Regions from separate parts of the Arthrobacter sp. 05L45_2 genome, predicted to be linked through region 2. Evidence: predicted binding sites of a transcription regulator. Region 2 holds the regulator's gene; the other holds the start of a gene.
What was found. Region 2 encodes LexA, which represses DNA repair genes until DNA is damaged. Its sites were predicted from a motif close to TCGAACANNTGTTCGA; they were not measured.
Positions count from the first base shown of each region.

Region 1 (4,044 bases), on a different contig from region 2:
TCTCGGCGGGCTCGTGGGTCAGCGAGGAAGCGTCGTCGGGAACGACCGTGGGCTCCTCGGCAGCAACTACCGGCTCGACGACCTTGGTCACGGCCTGGCGGTGCACGGTGGCGGTGTTGCCCGGGGAGAGCTCCAGGACAACCTTGTTCTCGGCGTCGTCGATCTGGACGATGCGGCCGAAGAGGCCAAAGCTGGTCATTACCTCAACACCGGGGCTGAACTTCGACTGGAGCTCCGCCTGCTGCTGCTGCGTCTTCTTGTTGCGGCGGAACATCATAAAGACGAACACGCCGAGCATGACGAACAGGAGAATTGTCATTGGATCCAAGGGGAAAGTTCCGTTCTGTACTTGCAAGCTGGTTTCACAGCAACGTCCGCCTCGTTCCGGAACCGCCCGGTAGGGACCCGGCAGTTGGCGGGGCAGAAAGACCATGCCCTGCCAGCAGCGGCTAGTGGTAGCCGCACACGGAAACGAAGGCCCGAACGTGCCGAGCGTCATACCAGTCTAAAGGGAAAAGGTCACGAGCGAGTGCTATTGACTATTACGGATCCATTCCGGGTCCGCGGCGGGCGCAGCGTACTCCCCGCTTCCGGCCGGCCCGCTGTCCGGCTCGCCGGCCTGGAACAGGTCCAGCGGGTCCTGCCCGAAGACACCGGCGGGGACAGCGAATCCAAGATGGGTCCATGCCGGCGCCAGCGCGATCCGGCCCCGTGGCGTCCGGCCCAGCAGGCCCTCGCGGACGAGGTAGGGCTCGGCGACGGTTTCCACGGTTTCGGTTTCTTCGCCAACGGCGATCGCCAGGGTGGACAGCCCCACCGGGCCACCGCCGAACTTGGTGATCAGCGCCTCAAGCACTGCCCGGTCCAGGCGGTCCAGGCCGCGCTTGTCGACCTCGTACATGTCCAGGGCTGCGGAGGCGGAACGGGCGTCAATCTGGTCGACACCGTGCACCAGCGCCCAGTCCCGGACGCGGCGCAGAAGGCGGTTGGCGATGCGGGGTGTGCCCCGGGACCGGCCGGCGATCTCGCTGAAACCTGCGGAGTTCACCTTCAGGTCCAGCAGGCCGGCCGAACGCCGGAGCACCAGTTCGAGTTCCTCGACGGAGTAGAACTCCAGGTGCCCGGTAAAGCCGAACCTGTCCCGCAGCGGCCCCGGGAGCAGGCCGGCGCGGGTGGTGGCGCCCACCAGGGTAAAGGGCGGCAGTTCCAGCGGAATGGCCGTGGCGCCGGCACCCTTCCCGACGACGATGTCGACGCGGAAGTCCTCCATGGCCATGTACAGCATTTCCTCGGCCGGGCGGGACATCCGGTGGATCTCGTCGAGGAACAGGACCTCCCCTTCAGACAGGGACGACAGGATCGCAGCGAGGTCGCCGGCGTGCTGAATCMCCGGGCCGCTGCTGATCCGCAGCGGGGCATTCATCTCTGCGGCGATGATCATGGACAGCGTTGTTTTACCCAGGCCGGGAGGCCCGGAGAGCAGCACGTGGTCGGCACTGCGGCCGCGCATCCGCGACGCTTCAAGCACCAGGGAGAGCTGCTTGCGGACCCGGTGCTGTCCGACGAAGTCGTGCAGGTTCTTGGGCCGGAGGGCCGCCTCGATGGCGCGCTCCTCGGGTTCCTCTCCCCCGCCGACGATGGATGGCTCAGCCACGCGCGCCTACCCGGTTCCCGGCACGGGCGCCATCCTGGCCGAGCCAGCGCAGGGTGGCGCGAAGGATCTCTGCGACGTTTCCCTGCTCGGCGAGTTCGGGCGAATCCGCCAGCGACTTGTCGATGCTGGCGGTGGCGTCCTTTTCGGACCAGCCCAGGCTGGTCATGGCCGCCACCACCTGGGGCTTCCACACACTTTCTGCGGAGACGGACGGCACAGCCGCGCCCGGCGTGCCGTGCGGCACCAGCTTGCCGGCGAGTTCCAGCACAATCCGGCCCGCGACCTTGGGGCCAATGCCGGGCACCTTGGTGAAGGCCTTGCCGTCCCCTGAATGCGCGGCGACGCGGATCGCCTCGGGTTCGTGGACGGCGAGGACGGCCAGGGCCAGCCGGGGACCGACGCCGCTCACACTGAGCAGGACATCAAAGACCTCACGTTCGTCGTCACTGCCAAAGCCGAAGAGGGTCAGCGAGTCTTCCCGGACGATCAGGGAGGTAAACAGCTTGCCTTCCTCGCCGACCCGGAGTTTGCTGAGGGTTTGCGGCGTGGCGTTGACGCTCATGCCGGCGCCGTTGAGGTCGATCACTGCCGAGGACAGGCCAACGTGCGCTACGGTTCCGCGGAGAAAACTGATCAAGGCCTGGCTCCTGGGTTTTCAGCCGGACTTCCGGCTGGTGCTGGTTCAGCCAGTGTTAACCGGCCGGACCCGCGATCCGAACATATCTACGAATACCCTACCAAGCAGTGCGTCGGGACGGCGGGACATTCACCGCGCCCGGCGCGCTTTGGCTTCCGCCGCTGCCCAGGCGCGCTGGGCGGGGGTCAGCGACTGGCTTCCGGGGCCCGTTGTGGCTACCGCCGCACCGCTGCCGGCCCGCCACGCGTGCGTGATGGCCAGGGCCAATGCGTCGGCGGCGTCGGCCGGCCGCGGCGGGGCGTCCAGCCGGAGGATCTTGGTGACGAGTTTGGTGACGGCGTCCTTGTTGGATGTGCCGCTGCCGGTCACTGCCGCTTTGACTTCCGACGGCGTGTGCAGCGCCACCGGGATGCCCCGGCGCGCCGCCGCGGCGATCACCACCCCGGACGCCTGCGCCACGCCCATCACGGTGCTGACATTGAGCTGGGAAAACACCCGTTCGACGGCGAGGACGTGCGGCTCGTGCTTATCCAGCCATTCGTCGATGGACGTGGCGATGACCAGAAGACGCTGGTCCAGGCTCTCGTCCGGGGACGTGCCGACGACGCCGAAGGCCACCATCGTGGCGCGGCGGTTTTTTTCCACGTCCACGACGCCGATGCCGCAGCGGGTCAGGCCCGGATCGACGCCGAGGACGCGGAGGGTCACTCGGCTTCCAGCGCTGCCTGTACTTCGTCGCTGAGGTCGGCGTTGCTGTAGACGTTCTGCACGTCGTCGAGCTCTTCCAGCGCGTCCACCAGCTTCATGAACTTCTTGGCGGCGTCCACGTCCAGCGGCACCTGCATCGAGGGCACGAACTCGGCCTCGTCGGTGTCGTACTCGATCCCGGCTTCCTTCAGCGCATCGCGGATGGCCTGGAGGTCGGTCGGTTCGGAGTGGATTTCAAAAGTCTCGCCGTTGTCCTTGACTTCCTCGGCCCCTGCCTCGAGGACGGCCATCAGGACGTCGTCTTCGGTCAGGCCGTTCTTCGGCAGCGACACAACACCCTTGCGGGAAAACAGGTAACTGACCGACCCGGGATCGGCGATGGTGCCGCCGTTGCGGGAGATGGCCAAGCGGACCTCGGAGGCCGCGCGGTTCTTATTGTCCGTGAGGCACTCGATGAGCAGGGCCGAGCCCTGGGGTCCGCGGCACTCGTACATGATTTCGGTGTAGTCGACTACCTCGCCGGTGAGCCCGGCGCCGCGCTTGATGGCGCGGTCGATGTTGTCAGCCGGAACCGAGGTTTTTTTGGCTTTGGTGACGGCGAGCTCGAGGCCGGGGTTGCCGGAGAGGTCCGGTCCGCCCATCCGCGCGGCAACTTCGATGTTCTTGATCAGCTTGGCGAACGACTTGGCCCTGCGGCTGTCAAGGATGGCCTTTTTGTGCTTGGTCGTCGCCCATTTGGAGTGGCCTGACATGCTTTACGCTTCTCCTCTGATCATTCGAATAAACAGTTCATGCACGCGCTTCTCCCCCGTCACTTCCGGGTGGAAGGAGGTGGCCAGCAGCTTGCCGGAACGCACTGCAACAATTCTAGCTGTCCCGTCGAGGGATTCCGGGTGGCCGGCCTTCGACGGTTCCACCTTCGCTAGAACTTCGACGGCGGGGCCGACGCGCTCCACCCAGGGGCCGCGGATGAAGACGGCGTGCACGGGGGCCACGCCGGATTCATCGGCACTGAACTCCAGCCCCGCAAATTCAAGGTCGGTTT
Region 1 is NZ_JBFTNO010000081.1:7,696-11,739, forward strand. Features, by position in the region: gene yajC (preprotein translocase subunit YajC) at 1-319, opposite strand, end outside; gene ruvB (Holliday junction branch migration DNA helicase RuvB) at 533-1,654, opposite strand; gene ruvA (Holliday junction branch migration protein RuvA) at 1,647-2,291, opposite strand; gene ruvC (crossover junction endodeoxyribonuclease RuvC) at 2,421-2,999, opposite strand; gene AC1DHD_RS08420 (YebC/PmpR family DNA-binding transcriptional regulator) at 2,996-3,751, opposite strand; partial or broken gene pdxT (pyridoxal 5'-phosphate synthase glutaminase subunit PdxT) at 3,755-4,044, opposite strand, start outside.
Region 1: the regulator LexA is predicted to act here: its motif matches at 2,368-2,383, upstream of ruvA (Holliday junction branch migration protein RuvA).

Region 2 (7,833 bases):
GCCGTGGCCTATTGAGCTGCGCGCTGCAACTTGATTTCCATCGAGTCAACCCGTTCAGCAAATGTTTCATTCCGGGCCAGGGCCTCGTTGAGGCCGGCCACGAGGGACTGCACCGCGGCGGCGTCGAGTCCGTCTTCAAGGTACAGCACAACCCGCAGTTCCGGACCGGAGCCGCCGCCGGCAAGCTGCTGCCCGCCGGCCTGCATTGAGGCAACCCCGCCGCCCGGGTGGATCTCCACGCGGCGGAGCGCCGGGATGCCGGCAGCGGCGTCGCCGACCGATGCGGCCACCGCGGGATCGCTGTAGCTGGGTGTCCAGGCCTCTTGCCGGGCGAGTGACCAGACGGCGGGCCGGCGCACCACGAAGGTGGTGGCGGAGCCGGGGTCCAGCACCAGCAGTTCGGCGGTTTCGGCGACGGCGGACAGCGCGGCGCGCGCCGCGTACACGGCCACGGGCCTGGCCTCGGGATGCCAGGCGGCCAGTGCCGCGGCCGAGGTGAAGGCCGGCAGCGCCGTGCGGCCGTCCGGCGCCTTGAGGGTCACGAGGGCCATATCCGCTTGCTTGTCGCCATGGACGTGGTCGCCATGGGGGCCGGCGACGGCCTCCGCTTCCTCGGCCAGGGTGGCCACGATCGGCACGAACACCCGTGCGGTTGCCAGGGCCGCCACCACGGCCGCCTCGTCCCCGCGGCCGGCAGCGAGATCGGCCAGGGCCGCGAGATAGCCGGCGTCGGCAGCGCCGTCGTCGTCCTCGAAATTGTGGATCTTGGCGTCTTCGCCGGTGAGGCTCCGGCCGGCCCAGGGCTGCCCGGCGGAATCGGCCGGGCCGCCCGCCCCGGCAAGGGCGGCGGCGATGTGGCCGGGCAGGGCGCGCGGGCCGGGCTGGGTGTTGGGCTCCATGAAGGGTCCGGGCTAGCGGCGGCCGGCGACGTCGAGGGCTTCGGGCAGCGTGAAGTTGCCGTTGTAGAGGGCCTTGCCGACAATCGCGCCCTCGACACCCAGGGGCACGAGCGAGCGCAGGACCTTGAGGTCTTCGAGGCTGGAGATGCCGCCGGAGGCCACCACGGGCTTTCCGGTCTTCTCGACCATCTGGCGGAGCAGTTCAACGTTGGGCCCCTGGAGCGTGCCGTCCTTGGTGACGTCGGTGACGACGTAGCGGGCGCAGCCGGCGTCCTCCAGACGGCCCAGGACCTCCCAGAGGTCGCCGCCTTCCTTGGTCCAGCCGCGGCCGGCGAGGGTGGTGCCGCGGACGTCGAGGCCGACGGCGATCTTGTCGCCGAACCGCTCGATCACGCGTTCGGTCCACTCGGGGTTCTCGAGCGCCGCCGTGCCGAGGTTGACCCGGGCCACCCCAAGCTCCAGCGCCTTTTCCAGGGACTCGTCGTCGCGCAGTCCGCCGGAGAGTTCCACCTTGATGTCGAGCCGGCCCACCACTTCGCGCAGGAGTTCCGCGTTCGAACCGCGGCCGAAGGCTGCGTCGAGGTCCACCAGGTGGACCCATTCGGCGCCCTGGTCCTGCCAGTTCAGCGCGGCTTCCAGCGGGGTGCCGTAGCTGGTTTCACTGCCGGCCTCGCCCTGGACCAGGCGCACGGCCTGGCCGTTTACGACGTCGACGGCGGGGAGCAACTCAAGGACGGGCAGCGCGGTTTCGGTGGTCATCGGAGGGTCCTCACGGATTAGGGGTCAGGAATTCGTCGCTGCGGGGCCGGTTACTTGCCGGGCAGCGTCAGGAGGTAGGCGGCCAGGAGGGACATCGCGGCCAGGACGTAAAACACGATCTGCACCCAGAGCGGGCTCTTCTGCTGCCGGAAGGACAGGGCTCCGCCGACCAGCAGTCCGGCGAGGCCCATGAGGACCAGGGACCACATCTAGGCCGTTCCTTCCGGGGCGGTGGCCGGGGCCGGAACGGCGCGGGCGGCGCCGCGCAGGCTGTCCACCCAGTTGCGGAGCAGGCGCGCTCCGGCGTCGCCGGACTTTTCCGGGTGGAACTGCGTGGCGCAGAGCGGGCCGTTTTCCACGGCGGCGATGAAGGGTGCCCCGTGTTCGGACCACGTGACCAGCGGGGCAGCCATCCGCGGCTGGATCACGTCGAAGTCCCACTGCTGCACACCGTAGGAGTGGACGAAGTAGAAGCGTTCGTTTTCGACGCCGGCGAAGAGGCGTGACCCTTCCGGCACCGTGACGGTGTTCCAGCCCATGTGCGGCACCACTTCGGCCGGCAGGAGCTCGACCTTGCCCGGCCACTCCCCCATCCCCTCGGCGACGGTACCGTGTTCCACCCCGGCCTCGAAGAGCACCTGGAGGCCGACGCAGATCGCGAGTACGGGCCGGCCGCCGGCAACGCGGCGCCCGATCATCCGGACGGCGTCTACGGCTTTGAGTTCCTTCATCACGGTTTCGAAGGCCCCCACGCCGGGGACCACCAGCCCGTCAGCGTTCAGCACGTCCTCGGCCTTGGCGCTGAGGATGACCTCGGCCCCGGCGCGTTCGAGGGCGCGGACGGCCGACCGGACGTTCCCGGAGCCGTAGTCCAGCACCGTGACGGTGGGCTTGCCTGCGGGCGAGGCCGGCTTCCGGTCCCCGTCCGGGTTGATGATGGCCCCGTCGCGGAGCACTTTTCCGGTCACAGCGCGCCCTTGGTGGAGGGAATGCCTTCGACGCGGGGGTCAGGTTCGACGGCGGCGCGCAACGCCCGGGCGAACGCCTTGAACTGGGCTTCGACGATGTGGTGCGGGTCGCGGCCGGCGGTGACGTTCATGTGCAGGCAGATGCCGGCGTGCAGGGTGATGGCTTCGAAGACGTGACGGGTCAGCGAGCCGGTGAAGTGGCCGCCGATGAGGTGGTACTCCTGGCCGGCCGGTTCGCCGGCGTGGACCAGGTAGGGGCGGCCGGAGACGTCAACGACGGCGTGGGCGAGGGCCTCATCGAGCGGCACGGTGGCCTCCCCGAAGCGCCGGATCCCGGCCTTGTTGCCCAGCGCGGTCCGCAGGACTTCGCCGAAGGTGATCGCGACGTCCTCGACGGTGTGGTGGACGTCGATGTGGGTGTCGCCGGTGGCTTTGACCGTCATGTCGATCAGGGAGTGCTTGCTGAGCGCCGTCAGCATGTGGTCGTAGAACGGCACGGAGGTACTGATGTCCGATACACCGGTGCCGTCGAGGTCGATCTCGACCAGGACGGACGACTCGCTGGTGGTCCGCTCCAGGCGTGCGGTCCGGGCCTGGGCCGCGGCTGCTCCGGGGTTGTTCATGTGGGTGTCCTTTGGATGAAGGCGGCGCCCCGGCGAACAGGGCGGTGTGCGTGGGTCCTGGGTTAAGTCTAGGCGGACGGTGCTTGGCGGCCGGTCAGGATCTGTTCGAGGGCCTGCAGAAACGCTGTGGTTTCCGTCTCAGTGCCGGCTGTCACCCGCAGATGTCCCGGAATGCCGACGTCGCGAATGAGCACCCCGGCGTCCAGCAGCCCCTGCCAAACCTCGTGCGGGTTGTCCAGGCCGCCGAAGAAGACGTAGTTCGAGTCCGAGGCGGCGGGCTTGAGGCCCATCCGGATCAGTTCGGAGACGATCCTGTCCCGCTGGCGTTTGATGTCCTCGACGTCGGCCATCAGCGCCACGCGGTGGTGCAGGGCGGCCAGGGCCGTCGCCTGGGTGATGGCCGAGAGGTGGTACGGCAGCCGCACGAGGCGGAGGGCGTCGGTGACCTCCGGGGCGGCCGCCATATAGCCGAGCCGTGCGCCGGCGAGGGCGAAGGCCTTGCTCATGGTACGGGAGACGATCAGCCGCTCGCGGCCCGGCAGCAGGGTCAGGGCGCTGGGTGTGCCGTCGTGGGCGAACTCGTGGTAGGCCTCGTCGACGATCACGATGGTCTGGCTTTCCTGGCCCGCCTCATAGACGGCCTCCACAACATCCAGGCCCAGGCCTGTCCCGGTGGGGTTGTTCGGCGAGCAGAGGAAGACCACGCTGGGCTTCAGTTCGCGGACCTGCCGGGCTGCCGATTCCGCGCTGAGGCCGTAGTCCTCGGCGCGGACTCCCACGATGTATTCGGTGTCCGTCCCCGCGGCCAGCAGCGGGTACATGGAGTACGTGGGAGGGAAGCCGAGGGCGGTGCGCCCCGGGCCGCCGAAGGCCTGGAGGATCTGCTGGAGCACTTCGTTGGACCCGTTGGCGGCCCAGATGTTGTCCGCTTCGAGGCCGTGGCCCAGATACTCGGCGAGGGCCTCGCGGAGTTCGGTGAACTCGCGGTCCGGGTACCGGTTCAGCCCCGCGGCGGCCTCGGTCACGGCCTCGGCGATAGCGGCGCGGACGTCGGCCGGGACCCCGTGCGTGTTCTCATTGACGTTCAGCAGGATGGGCACGTCCAGCTGGGGTGCGCCGTAGGGGCGCAGGCCCCGCAGGTTTGTGCGGAGGGGCAGTCGGTTGAGGCGCTCTAGCTGGTCAGTCACCCGCCCAGTTTAAGTGAGACCCGGGCCCGCCCCGAAACTGTGACCCCGGAATGCCCGCCCCGTGGGGGCTGCCGGGGTTCACCAGGGGCGTTCACTCACACGCCGGCTGGTCATTCGCCGGCGGGGGCCCTGCCTACTTTGAAGGGACGAAAAGCTGCTGGCCGGGCATCACGCGGGCGGCGCCGAGGTTGTTGAGCTGGACAATGTCGGCCACGACGTCGCGGGGATCGCGTTCCGGTGCCACGGCGCCGGCGATCGCCCAGAGTGATTCGCCCGGCTGGACGGTGACGGTGACCGCGGGAGTCACCGAGAGCTCCGCGGCGGAGTCGGCCGCCTTGGCGGGGGCGTTGAGGAAACCGGCGAGCGACAGGACCATGACAGCCAGGACGATCAGCGGCAGGCCGATGAAGACGAACCGTCCCCGGCGGGTCAGCCGCAGGGGCGCCTGGCGTGCTGCCGCTTGGGGCACGGCCGTGCGGGACTTGATGGTGCCGAACGAACCGGACATAACGCTTACTGCTGACATAACTAAGCCCTCCTGGACCTCTCTGTGCCGCCCGGCGTACTCCATGTACCCRCCGCCAACCGGCCGAACCATCGAACGCGTGACCTTCATAGGCGAACCTGCGACTGCGAAACTTAGAACACAGAATCGAAACCTGCATTCGGTTCCCGTCGACAGGTTTCGAACACATATTCGAACTCTGCTTGTTCTGTTTTAGCACCTATGAACGAACATTGTCGAGACTCGCTAGAACAAATGTTTGAAAAACATGGTGTGCTGGCCTACTTTTGAATCACGGAACAACCGCTGGTGAGTTCACCTGCGGTTGGACAGTTCAAGTTCAACAACGGGGTCTGACATTTTTAGGCCCCGGGGGTTTTCAGGCCACAGCGGCCCGGCGGCAAGGTCCGCAGGGCGGAACGGAAAGGCATGGCGAATATGGCAGCACAAGCCGCCGGCGGGAGGGCTACCCAACGGAGCCCGCAGACCGGCCGGGCGCCGAAGAGCCTTACCGTCCGGCAGAAGAAGATCCTGGAGACGATCCAGCGTTCGGTCACGGACAACGGCTACCCGCCGTCCATGCGCGAAATCGGTGACACTGTGGGGCTCGCCAGCCTCTCCAGCGTCACCCACCAGCTCTCACAGCTGGAAAAGCTCGGTTACCTGCGGCGGGACCCCAAGCGGCCCCGTGCCATGGAAGTCCTGATGCCGCTAACCCTGGACGGCGGCGCCACCCCCATCTCCGGCGTCGAGAAGTCCAGCGGTCTGCGGGCCGTGGGCGGCCTCGCCGTCTCGGAACTGGCCAGCGCCACCGACACCGCGATGGTGCCGTTCGTGGGCCGGATTGCCGCCGGCGGCCCGATCCTGGCCGATCAGGTCGTGGAAGACGTTATGCCACTGCCACGCCAGCTGGTGGGCCACGGCGAGTTGTTTATGCTCAAGGTGGCGGGGGATTCGATGATCGACGCCGCCATCTGCGACGGTGACTGGGTGGTGGTCCGCCGCCAGAACGACGCCGTCAATGGTGACATCGTGGCCGCGCTGCTCGACGACGAGGCCACCGTCAAGACGTTCCGCCAGCGCGACGGCCACACCTGGCTGCTCCCCCAGAACACCCAGTACGAACCGATCCTCGGCGATCACGCCGTCATCATGGGCAAGGTCGTGTCCGTACTGCGCTCCCTCTAACCGGGAACCACCCAGCACCAACTCAGCAGGTCCCGTCCGATGTTCCGGACGGGACCTGCGGCGTTGGGGCAGAATTTTCCGGCCTATCCGGCGGCCGGGGCCTTGGCCAAGCGGTCGAGCGCGGCCAGCGCCACGGCCGGATCCGTGGTGGGCCAGAACGGTGGCAGCGCCGCGCGCAGGAAGCCGCCGTAGCGCTCGGTGGAAAGCCGGGAATCGAGTACGGCCACCACGCCCTTGTCCGACGTCGAACGGATCAGCCGGCCGGCGCCCTGCGCCAGGCGGATGGCCGCGTGGGTCGCCGAGACACTCATAAAACCGTTGCCGCCCGACTGTGCCACGGCCCGGGAGCGGGCGGTCATCAGGGGATCGTCGGGCCGTGGGAACGGGATCCTGTCGATGACCACGAGGCGGCAGGAATTACCCGGTACGTCAACGCCCTGCCACAGCGACATTGTCCCGAACAGGCAGGTGTCCGGCTCGTCCGCGAACTGCTTGACCAGCGCCGTCATGGTCGATTCGCCTTGGCAGAGGATGCTCAGGCCCAGCCTGGGCCGCATCGCCTCGGCGGCCTCCTCGGCAGCACGCCGGGAGGAGAAGAGGCACAGTGCCCCGCCGTTCGAGGCGCGGATAAGCTTCTCGAGTTCGTCGAGGGCCTCCGGGGAGGTACCGCGGCCCGGTTTGGGCAGGTGCTTGGCGACGTACAGGATGCCTTGTTTTGGATATTCAAACGGGGAGCCGACGTCGACGCCGGTCCAGCTGGGCGCCCCGGGCCCCACCAGTCCCAGTCCCCCGGCTGCGGGCTCGAATGCCGCTCCGATGGCGAGGGTCGCCGAGGTCAGGACGACTGTGTGGTCCGCGAACAGCCCTTCGCGCAGCCGCCCGGCGACGCTGAGCGGGGCGATGTTGACCAGGGCCGGCGCGGAGTCATCCGGCTGTGAGTAACCCTGCTGCGGGTCAAAGCTGCTGTTGCGCGAAAACCAGACCACCTCGCGGTTTTCCTTGGCGGCCAGGAGCCGTTCGCACAGCTCCAGGATCACCATCAGGCGGGAGCGGGCGAGCTGCCGGCCGCCGTCGGCCGGCGTGGCGCTATCCCCCTTGGAGTCGGAGAGCGCGGCGCGGCAGGCGTCGCGGAGCTGGTCAACGCAGTCCAGCTGTTCGCTGTTCAGGCCGTTCGGCATCAGCCCGCTTGGGACACCTTCGATGGCGAGTTCGAGGTTGGCGGCGGCGGTATTGAGCGCATCCACGGTGATCCCGGTGTGCTTACGGGCACCGGATGCCGCGGCGTGCACCATCGCGACGGACAGTTGCCCGGACACGGCGCCCGTGACGCGGTCCTGGAGCTCGTGCGCCTCGTCCACCACAACGACGTCGTATTCGGGCAGCACCGCGAGGCCCTCGAAGGCGCTGACGGCGAGCATGGCGTGGTTGGTGACCACAACGTCGGCGTCGGCGGCGTTCTGCCGGGCGAGTTCGCTGAAGCACTCGGCGGCGAGGGGGCATTTCTGCGCCCCCAGGCATTCCATCGAGGTGACGGACACCTGGCGCCAGGCGCGGTCGGTGACGCCCGGCAGAAGCTCGTCACGGTCGCCCGTCTGGGTCTCCTCGGCCCACTCCCGGAGCCTGACCACTTCCTTGCCCAGCTGGGATGAGGGCCCGCCCATGGCTGCGGCGAAGTGCGGTACGGAGGTGTCCTCGCCGAGGGAG
Region 2 is NZ_JBFTNO010000119.1:642-8,474, reverse strand. Features, by position in the region: gene AC1DHD_RS10425 (SseB family protein) at 9-899, opposite strand; gene priA (bifunctional 1-(5-phosphoribosyl)-5-((5-phosphoribosylamino)methylideneamino)imidazole-4-carboxamide isomerase/phosphoribosylanthranilate isomerase PriA) at 912-1,658, opposite strand; gene AC1DHD_RS10415 (hypothetical protein) at 1,709-1,867, opposite strand; gene hisH (imidazole glycerol phosphate synthase subunit HisH) at 1,868-2,626, opposite strand; gene hisB (imidazoleglycerol-phosphate dehydratase HisB) at 2,623-3,249, opposite strand; gene AC1DHD_RS10400 (histidinol-phosphate transaminase) at 3,318-4,436, opposite strand; gene AC1DHD_RS10395 (LysM peptidoglycan-binding domain-containing protein) at 4,570-4,962, opposite strand; gene lexA (transcriptional repressor LexA) at 5,380-6,129, shown strand; gene AC1DHD_RS10385 (ATP-dependent DNA helicase) at 6,213-7,833, opposite strand, start outside.